3 regions of the Corynebacterium humireducens NBRC 106098 genome follow, and region 1 is predicted to be linked to each of the others. Evidence: riboswitches for the same ligand, from Rfam matches in the RefSeq annotation. Region 1 holds a riboswitch; each other region holds the start of a gene.
The links. Region 1 has a riboswitch for thiamine pyrophosphate ahead of thiM (hydroxyethylthiazole kinase). Riboswitches for the same ligand answer to the same signal wherever they lie in the genome.
Positions count from the first base shown of each region.

Region 2: it holds a riboswitch for thiamine pyrophosphate, as region 1 does, so the genes downstream of both, thiC (phosphomethylpyrimidine synthase ThiC) here and thiM (hydroxyethylthiazole kinase) in region 1, are expected to answer to the same signal.
Region 3: it holds a riboswitch for thiamine pyrophosphate, as region 1 does, so the genes downstream of both, B842_RS04910 (ECF transporter S component) here and thiM (hydroxyethylthiazole kinase) in region 1, are expected to answer to the same signal.

Region 1 is NZ_CP005286.1:1,333,614-1,336,881, reverse strand. Features, by position in the region: gene B842_RS06670 (HNH endonuclease signature motif containing protein) at 1-660, opposite strand, end outside; gene B842_RS06665 (NAD(P)/FAD-dependent oxidoreductase) at 778-2,010, opposite strand; TPP riboswitch at 2,032-2,127, shown strand; gene thiM (hydroxyethylthiazole kinase) at 2,109-2,918, shown strand; partial or broken gene B842_RS06655 (bifunctional hydroxymethylpyrimidine kinase/phosphomethylpyrimidine kinase) at 2,921-3,268, shown strand, end outside.
Region 2 is NZ_CP005286.1:1,686,550-1,689,817, reverse strand. Features, by position in the region: gene B842_RS08405 (thiamine phosphate synthase) at 1-266, opposite strand, end outside; gene thiC (phosphomethylpyrimidine synthase ThiC) at 250-2,016, opposite strand; TPP riboswitch at 2,012-2,127, opposite strand; gene rplS (50S ribosomal protein L19) at 2,286-2,627, shown strand; gene B842_RS08390 (hypothetical protein) at 2,834-3,268, shown strand, end outside.
Region 3 is NZ_CP005286.1:961,010-964,277, forward strand. Features, by position in the region: gene B842_RS04895 (DUF808 domain-containing protein) at 1-174, opposite strand, end outside; gene B842_RS04900 (2-dehydropantoate 2-reductase) at 234-1,100, shown strand; gene B842_RS04905 (DUF2218 domain-containing protein) at 1,111-1,449, shown strand; TPP riboswitch at 1,459-1,567, shown strand; gene B842_RS04910 (ECF transporter S component) at 1,558-2,160, shown strand; gene B842_RS04915 (ABC transporter ATP-binding protein) at 2,161-3,268, shown strand, end outside.

The DNA.
Region 1 (3,268 bases):
GTCGCCCTCCTGCCGGAGCACCTTCGTCGACTCCGGCAGCGGCAGCACGGTGATCACCACCTCGCGGGCGGGCCCGCCACCCCGGGTGTCCAGGAAGGCGTCGAACATCGCCTGCTCGTAGGTCAGCCGCGGGTCGTCGCGACGGAGCTGGCCGGCCACGGTGCGAATGCCGCCGAGCACGTCGGCGATGACGCGCTCGGGACCGGTGACCGTGAAGGTGCGGTTGCCCAGGGCGTCGGTGTTCTTGCCGCCCTTGAGGGCCCGTCGGCCGTAGGCCTTCCTCTCGGCGTCCTCCACCCCGCGGTTGTACTCGCGCACGCGGGTGGCGGCAGCCCGGTCGATCTCCTCCACCGTGCCGCGCAGGGCGCACAGCTCGACGCGCAGCTCCCATTCGGTGACGGCGGCGCCGGCCAGGAGCTTCCGGACATGCTTCTCGACGACCATGAGCGCGTCCGGGGACAGTCCGGCACCGGCGGCGCGGGCGGCGGCCTGCCGGGCGCGTTGCCGGGTGGGCCCGTGGTAGGTGGCGGCGTGCCGCGCCCACGCGGCGGCGTCGCGGATGCCGAGTGCCTCGAGGTCAGCGACGGTGACCGCGCCGGAGGCGATGTCGCCCAGCACGGTCATGGCCCGCAGGGCCCGCAGCATCTCGAGGGTGTTCATGCCCCGCACGGTAGACGGGCGACAGGCACTCGTCGAGAAGCACCTTCCCAGGCCTGTGGACAGACCCGGCCTGTCCACAGATTCCGGTGTTCCGGTCACACGACCGGTTGACAATCCCTAGCGCAGCGGGTCGAAGGGGCGGATCGTCGGGTGGGTCTCGCCGGTGTCGATGAGCTGCGCCAGGTACCGGCCGGTCGCGGGGCCGAGGACGATGCCCCACATGCCGTGGCCGCCAGCGACGTAGACGTTCTCGGAGGCCGTGCGTCCGACGAGGGGTCGCCCGTCCGGGGTGACGGGGCGGGAGCCCACCCACTCGTCGTGCCGGTTGTCCAGGTCGACGCCCGTCATGACGCGCCGGGCCTGGTTGACGATCGCCTCGATGCGCCGCGGGTGGAGCGGTTCGTCGGGGCGGCGGAACTCCATCGTCCCGGCGATGCGGAAGCGTCCCCGGTAGGGCGTGCAGGCGATGCGGTGGTGCGGCAGGTAGACGGGGTGCTCGGCGGGCTGCTCGGTGTCCACGGTGAAGGAGTAGCCGCGTCCGGCCTGCACGAGGGTGCGCACGCCGTGGGCCTGGGCCAGGCGGGGCAGCCATGCGCCGGTGGCGATGACCACGGTGCCGGTGCTGAGGCGCTCGCCGGTGTCGAGGACGACGGCCGGGTCGGTGCCGCCGACGACGCTGACCACGTGGGCGTCGGTACGCAGGTGTCCGCCCCGGTCCACGACGGCCCGGCCGAGTGCCTCGACGTAGGGTCCGGGTTCGATGAAGCGTTGGCCATCGAGGCGGTAGGCGCAGGTGACCGCGTCGGAGAGCATGGGCGCCAGGGAGGTCGCGGCGTCCAGCGGGGTGAGCGGGGCCTCCTGGCCGTGGCGCACCACGCCGTCGAGCTCGCGGAGGAAACCGGCGGCCTGGGACTCCTTCTCGAAGGCGATGACGAAGGGGCCCTCCCGTGTCCAGGCGTCGACGCCGCCGAGCTCCAGTTCGTCGAAGGCGGCGAGGGCGACCAGGTCGATGGGGGTCAGTGCGGCCATCGTCGCGTCCCAGGCCCGGGCGGTGGCCTGCGCCATGAAGCGGGCGAGGAAGGCCCACAGGCCGGGGTCGACGCGGAGGGGCATGGAGAGGGCGGCGTCGGCGTCGAGAAGCGCGGTGGGGCCGTAGCGCCACAGGCTGGGGTCGGACAGCGGGATGGTCTTCGCGGGGGCCAGCCAGCCGGCGTTGCCCCAGGAGGCGCCGGCGGCGACGCCCTCCCGGTCGAGGACGGTGACCTTGTGGCCGCGTTCCTGCAGGTGCCAGGCGGTGGCGAGGCCGACCATGCCGGCGCCGATCACGGTGGTGTCTCTGACTCTGCTCATGCGCCCTATGGTAATCTCTGTCACATCGACATGGGGTGCGCGGTCGCCGCGCTGAGATCACACCCACGGAACCTGCTCTAGTTCGGACTAGCGAAGGGATTGTCATCACTGTTCTGCACGCCCGCGACATGTTGCGTACAGATGCGCCTCTGGTGCAGTGCCTGACCAACACGGTCGCCGCCGCCCTGAGCGCCAACGTCCTCCTCGCCGCCGGGGCCTCCCCCGCGATGATCGACACCCCGGAGGAGGCGGGGGATTTCGCCCGTCTGGCCGCCGGGGTGCTGGTCAACATGGGCACCCCGACCGCCGCCCGCTACGAGGCGATGCGCGCCGCCGTCCGCGGCGCCACCGACATGGACACCCCCTGGGTCCTCGATCCCGTCGGCGCCGGCGTCCTCGGTCACCGCACGAGGTTCGTGCGCTCCCTGCTTGCCGACGCCACCCTCGCCGCCCCCGCCGCAATCCGGGGCAACGCCTCCGAGATCGCCGCCCTCGGTGGCGGCGGGGCCGGGGGCCGGGGCGTCGACACGGCGCACCGTGTCACAGACGCCCTGCCGGCCGCGCGGGCCCTCGCGGAGAGCACCGGGGCGGTCGTCGCGGTGTCCGGCCCCGTCGACCTCATCGTCTCCCCCGGCCGCGAGACCTGGCTGACCTCCGGTGACCCGCTGCTCACGCGCGTCAGCGGCACCGACTGCGCCCTGGGCGCGGTGTGCGCGGCGTACCTGGGACTGGGCGTCGGGAAGCATGACGCCGTGCTCGCCGCACACGCGCACCTGGGGGCCGCCGCGCAGGTCGCGGCGCGTTCCGCCACCGGGCCGGGCGGCTTCGCGGCCGCCTGGCTCGACGCCGTCCACCACCTCACCTCCGCGGAGATCGCGGACCTCGTCTCCTGGAAGGATCACCCATGACCCCCCGTATTCTCTCCATCGCCGGCACCGACCCGACCGGCGGCGCCGGCGTCCAGGCCGACCTGAAGTCCATCGCCGCGGCCGGGGGCTTCGGCATGGCCGCGGTCACCGCCCTCGTCGCCCAGAACACCCACGGCGTGCGTTCCGTGCACACCCCGCCGCACGACTTCCTGCGGGAGCAGCTGGCCGCCGTCTTCGACGACGTCACCGTCGACGCCGTGAAGATCGGCATGCTGGGCGACGCCGAGACAGTCGCGGTCGTCTCCGCCGCGCTGGAGGCCCACCCGGTCCCCCACGTCATCCTCGACCCGGTGATGGTGGCCAGCTCCGGCGACCGCCTGCTCAACGAG
Region 2 (3,268 bases), 350 kb from region 1:
ACGTGCACGCCGTGGACGGGCAGCCCCTGCCGCCGGAGGGCGAGGGCGACGTCGACGCGGTCGTCGACAAGCACCGTGGCACGGTCGCCGACCTCGCGGGCGACGGTCGCCGTGAGTTCGTACAGGTCCAGCGCGTCGATCGGCTTGCTGCGCACCTGGACGATGCCGCAGCCGCCGTCGACGGCCCTACGGGCCACCCCGATGATGTGCTCCGGCGTACCGGAGCCCGTCACGAGGTAGCAGCGCAGGTCAAGGGTGGGTCGCATTGTTCACCGATTCGAGATAGACGTTGGAACCGCGCTTGCGGAACTCCTCTGACATGGTACGCATCCCCTCGACCGCCTCCGGCTCGCCGACCTGCGGGATGCCCAGCTTCGCGCCGAACGTGTCGCGGATGTCCTGGCTGATGCGCATGGAGCAGAACTTCGGGCCGCACATCGAGCAGAAGTGCGCCGTCTTCGCCGGCTCCGCGGGCAGGGTCTCGTCATGGTAGGCCTGCGCGGTCTCCGGGTCGAGGGAGAGGGCGAACTGGTCGTGCCAGCGGAACTCGAAACGCGCCTTGCTCATCGCGTCGTCCCAGTCCCGCGCACCGGGGTGCCCCTTCGCGACGTCCGCGGCGTGGGCCGCCAGCTTGTAGGTGATCACGCCGGTCTTGACGTCGTCGCGGTTCGGTAGACCGAGGTGCTCCTTCGGGGTGACGTAGCAGAGCATCGCGGTGCCGCCCATGGCGATGTGTGCCGCGCCGATGGCGGAGGTGATGTGGTCGTAGCCCGGCGCGATGTCCGTGACCAGGGGGCCGAGGGTGTAGAAGGGGGCATCGGAGGCCCACTCCTGCTCCAGCTCGTTGTTCACCTGGATCATGTTGAGCGGCACGTGGCCCGGGCCCTCGACCATGACCTGGACGTCGTACTCCCACGCCCGGCGGGTGAGCTCGCCGATGGTCTTCAGCTCGGCGAACTGGGCGTCGTCGTTGGCGTCGGCGAGGCTGCCCGGACGCAGGCCGTCGCCGAGGGAGAAGGCGACGTCGTACTGCGCGAAGATCTCGCAGAGCTCGTCGAAGTTCTCGTACAGGAAGGACTCCCTGTGGTGCGCCAGGCACCAGCCCGCCATGATCGAGCCGCCGCGGGACACGATGCCCGTCACCCGCTCCGTGGTCAGCGGGATGAAGGGCAGGCGGACACCGGCGTGGACGGTCATGTAGTCGACGCCCTGCTCGCACTGCTCGATGACGGTGTCGCGGAAGATCTCCCAGGTCAGGTCCTCGGCGACGCCGTCCACCTTCTCCAGCGCCTGGTAGATCGGGACGGTGCCGATCGGGACGGGGGAGTTGCGCATGATCCACTCGCGGGTGGTGTGGATGTCGTTGCCGGTGGACAGGTCCATGACCGTGTCCGCACCCCAACGGGTCGCCCAGCGCAGCTTCTCCACCTCCTCCTGGATCGACGAGGTGACGGCCGAGTTGCCGATGTTCGCGTTGATCTTCGTCAGGAACTTCCGCCCGATGATCATCGGCTCGGACTCCGGGTGGTTGATGTTGTTCGGCAGGATCGCGCGGCCGCGGGCGATCTCCGAGCGCACGAACTCGGGGTCGCAGTGCTCACGCAGCGCGACGAACTCCATCTCCTTCGTGATGATGCCCTGCCGCGCGTAGTGCATCTGCGTCACCCTCTTCCCCTTCTGCGCGCGCAGGGTCGGGCGCTTCTCGCCCTTCCACTCCGCCGACGCCGCGCCGCGCCGGGTCGCCGTCCGGCCGTCATCGGCCAGGTTGCGGGGACGTCCCTCATACTTCTCGACGTCGCCCCGCTCCTCGATCCACCCCGCCCGCAACGCCGGCAGGCCGACGGTGACGTCGCACTCCGGGCCGCGCGTGCGGTAGATGCGGAACGGCTCGTTCGGGCCGTCGGGGGAGTCGTCCAGGAGGATCTCCGTCTCAGGGACACTCAGACCGTTCTTCTCGATCGGGGAGAATCGGTGCTTGGGGTGGATTTCCGTTCCGGAGTCATGGGTCGGCTGCATGCCATCGCCTCTCTTCCTACGCTGGTGCTAACCAGACAGGTTCATACGGTGCTCGCGCGGCGTCACTAGCGCGATCTCAGCCCGATGCCTCGGGCGCCCGTGGGGTCGGGAGGAAGCCTACCACCTCCCGGGCCCGGAGATTTTGCGGGGGAGGGGCGGGTATGGGAGACTGTGCGGGTTGTATGTAACGGGCACGAACCGGTCGAGCATCCCGACACAGGGAAGAGCCGCCAGGGTCCTCTGTCCAGAACTGAAAAGGAACATGTCGCATGAACATTCTCGACAAGGTTGATTCCGCGCAGCTGCGCGAGGACATCCCGGCCTTCCGCCCGGGTGACACCCTCGACGTCCACGTCAAGGTCATTGAGGGCTCCACCGAGCGTACCCAGCTGTTCAAGGGTGTCGTCATCCGCCGCCAGGGCTCCGGCATCCGCGAGACCTTCACCATCCGCAAGGTCTCCTTCGGTATCGGCGTGGAGCGTACCTTCCCGGTCCACTCCCCGAACATCGCCTCCATCGAGGTCGTCCGCCGCGGTGACGTCCGTCGTGCGAAGCTGTACTACCTGCGCGAGCTGCGCGGCAAGGCAGCCCGCATCAAGGAGAAGCGCTAAGCTCCACCGGAATCGCCCCACACCTGCACGGTGTGGGGCTTTTCTTTTTGGCGCCTATTGACACTTTAATGTGTCCTGGGTTACATTGATCGGACAAGCTTCACCGGGCAGTTAGAGATAAAGGTCAGGGTGAAGAAGTGAATCCCGGTAGTCCCGTCGCAAGACGGGGCCCGGGATTTGCGCCGTTCAGGGGGTACGGTGGGCTCATGAAGCTGGTTGACGCGCCCCGTGGCCGCGACGTCCTCATGGAGCTCGCCCTGGCGGCAACCGACACAGTCGACCACCCCCTGCACTCGGCGCTCTTCCACGCCACACGCCCCTTCGAGACGTCGAACGTCTCCTACTACACCATCGACGGAGGCTCCTCGACGCCGTCGCCTGACTGGCCGGACGTGACGCCGGGGGAGGTGGCGGCACTCCTGGATGGCACACCCCTGGTGGAGCCGACCGTCGACATGCTCCGGAACTGTGTGGCCGACGCCGTGGACAACGCCGCCTACTGGCAGCCGCCCTCCGGGTGGGACCATCTGCTGGCGACCCCGGAGATCCGCGCGGCGCTGACCCGCGTGGAGGAGCACCTGGTGGCCCCCTGGTTCGACGCCCCCTTCGACGGGGACGACCAGTGGGAGCTGTGGTGGCGC
Region 3 (3,268 bases), 370 kb from region 1:
GGCCGGCTGGATGCCGGTGACGTAACGGGGGGTCACGGCGGCGTCGTCGACGACCACGCCGGCGGCCTTCACCGAGGTCTTGCCGGCGGCCGCCGCCACGTCATCGACGCTGGCGGCGGCGGCGCGGGCGATGAGGGCGACGTCGTCAAGCAGTGCTAGAAGTCCACCGGCCATGGTGCGCACCTTTCAGGGAGGAAATAAGAACATTCTAGAGCGTTCCTTAGAATGGTCGCATGAGAACAGCAGTGGTGGGTGTCGGTGCGGTCGGTGGATGGTTCGGCGGGTCCCTGGTGCGGGCGGGGCATGACGTGGTGTTCATCGCGCGCGGCGAGACCCTCGACGTGCTGCGCACCGAGGGGCTGCGTCTCAACGACGACCCGCCGATCCCGGTGGACGCCGTCGGCAGTCTCGCCGAGGCCGGCCCCGTCGACGTCGTCCTGCTGGCGGTGAAGGTCACCGCCGCGACCGACCTCCCCGCGCTTCTCGACGCCCTCCCCGCCGGCGCCCACGTCGCCGTCACGCAGAACTCCGTCGAGGTGCCCTCCCGCGTCGCCGCGGTCGTGGGGTGGGAGCGCACTCTGCCGGGTGTCGTGCGCGGCTACTACCACCACACCGGCCCGGGGCGGGTGGAGTTCCACGGGGGCCCTGTGTCGTATGACGTGGGAGGGGAGGAGAGAGTCGTCGGAAAGCTGGTGGCGGCGCTGAACTCCGCGGGCGTCGACGCCACCGCACGTGACGACATCATCGTCGACGTGTGGGAGAAGGCCATGTACGTGACCACCACCGGGGCGCTCGGGGCGCTGGCGCAGGCCCCGCTCGGGGAGCTGCGCACCCGGCTGCGGCCGACGCTGGAGGCGCTCATGCGGGAGGTCGAGTCCACGGCCCGCGCGAACGGGGTGCCGCTCAGCGACGACGTGGTCGAACGCACCCTGGAGTTCGCCGACCGCATGCCCGCCACGGCGACCAGTTCGATGCACCGGGACCTGCTCGCCGGGCGTCCCCACGAGCTGGACTCCCAGGTCGGTGCGATCTGCCGGATGGCGGCCCGGCAGGGCGTCGACGTGCGGCTCCATGACCTTCTGCTGGGGGTGCTGGGGTAACGTGACGGACATGACGGCTTCCTCCACTGCCCGGGTCAGGTGTGATCGCCCGGGGCGTTACGCTCGGTCCCTGGTCTCCACTTTCGCCGACACGGCGCACACGGAGTGGGATGCCGAGGAAGGCCGCGGGCACCTCGTGTTCACGTGGGGGCACGACGCCGAGGTGGACATGATCGCCGGCGACGGGGTCCTCCTGCTGCACCTGGAGTGCGCCGCCGCGGAGCTCGAGCAGCTGGAGAGGCTCATCGGGCGCGGCGTCGTCGAGCTCGCCGGCGACGCCGACGTGGAGGTCGCGTGGAAGCGTCCCGGAGGTCAGGACGGTACCCGCTGGGTCGCTGGGCTAGACTGACGCCCGACCACTTTCGTCCACGGGTGCCCGGTGCGAGTCCGGGCTGAGATGCCGCAACGGCGGACCGTCGAACCTGATCCGGTTAATACCGGCGCTAGGGAGATCCCAGTGACCACCACTGCTGCAAGAACGCGCGCCCGCTCCTCGTGGCGCGTCATCGACATCATCATCGCCTCCGTCCTCGGCGTGGCGACCGGCCTCATCTTCTGGGTGTGGAACTCCATCGGCTTCGCCTGGACCACCGCCATGGATGCGCTCACCCCCGGCTTCGGCGGCCTGGCCCTGGGCATCTGGCTGCTCGGCGGCGTCATCGGCGGGCTGGTGATCCGGAAGCCGGGTGCCGCGATCTTCGTCGAGGTCCTCGCCGCCGCCGTCTCCGCGCTGCTGGGCAACCAGTGGGGCATCGAGACCCTCTACCACGGCATCGCCCAGGGCATCGGCGCGGAGCTCGTCTTCGCGGCCTTCGCGTACCGGCGTTTCACCCTCCCCGTCGCCATGCTCGCCGGCGCGGGAGCCTCGGTGGGCAACTTCCTGGTCTCGCTGTTCACGAGCGCGAACATCGCGAAGTCGCTGGCCTTCAACTCGATCTACCTCACCTGCGGCGTGATCTCCGGGGTGATCCTCGCGGGGCTCCTCGGCCACTGGTTGGTCAAGGCCCTGGCCGGGACCGGCGCGCTGGACCGTTTCGCGGCCGGACGGAAGCGCGTGTAGATGACTGCACTCGTCGAGGCCCGCGGTCTCGGCTGGCGGCACGCCTCCCGGGTGGACCCGGCGCTGGAGAACATCTCCCTGCGCCTGGAACGCGGGGAGAAGGTGCTGCTGACCGGCCGTTCCGGCGCAGGCAAGTCCACTCTCCTGGCCGCGCTGGCCGGCCTGCTCGGTGACGAGGAGGACGGCGACCAGACCGGCACCCTCACCATCGACGGGACGGTCGGCATGGTCCTGCAGGACCCCGACTCCCAGGTCATCGCCTCCCGCGTCGGCGACGACGTCGCCTTCGGCTGCGAGAACCTGCGCATCCCGCGCGAGGAGATCTGGCCGCGCGTGCGCCGCGCCCTCGACCTCGTCGGCCTCGACCTGCCGCTGGACCACCCGACCCGGCACCTGTCCGGCGGGCAGAAGCAGCGTCTCGCCCTGGCGGGCGTCATCGCCATGGGGGCGGATCTCATCCTCCTCGACGAGCCCACCGCCAACCTCGACCCCGTCGGGCAGCGCGAGGTCGTCGAGGCGGTGACCGCCGTCGCCGCGGAGACCGACGCCACGCTGTTCGTCGTCGAGCACCGCCCGCAGCTGTGGGTCCCGCTCATGGACCGTTTCCTCCACCTCGACGAGGACGGCCTCCACGAGAGCACCGCCGCCGGCCTGCCCGCCCCGCCGGTCCTGCCGGCCGCCCGCGGCGTGGCCCCCGGGACGCCGCCGCTGGTCAGCGCCCGTGACCTGCAGACCATCTGGGGGCCGCCGCGCACCCTCGACCTGCCGCAGGGCGCGTCGACGGTCATCACCGGGCCCAACGGCGCCGGGAAGTCGACGCTCGCGCTGACGCTGGCCGGGCTTCTCGACCCCGTCGGCGGCGAGCTCACCTACGCGGAGGAGCTGCGGCAGGGCCTGCGGAAGAGCCCCCACGCCTGGAGTTCGCGGCAGCTTGCACAGCGGGTGGGCTACGTCTTCCAGGACCCGGAGCACCAGTTCGTCGCCCGCACCGTCGCCGAGGAGATGGCCGTGTCCGGCGGCCCGCAGGAGCGTATCGACGACCTCCTGCACCGCCTCCGCCTCACCCACCTCGCCGACGCCAACCCCTTCACCCTGTCGGGCGGGGAGA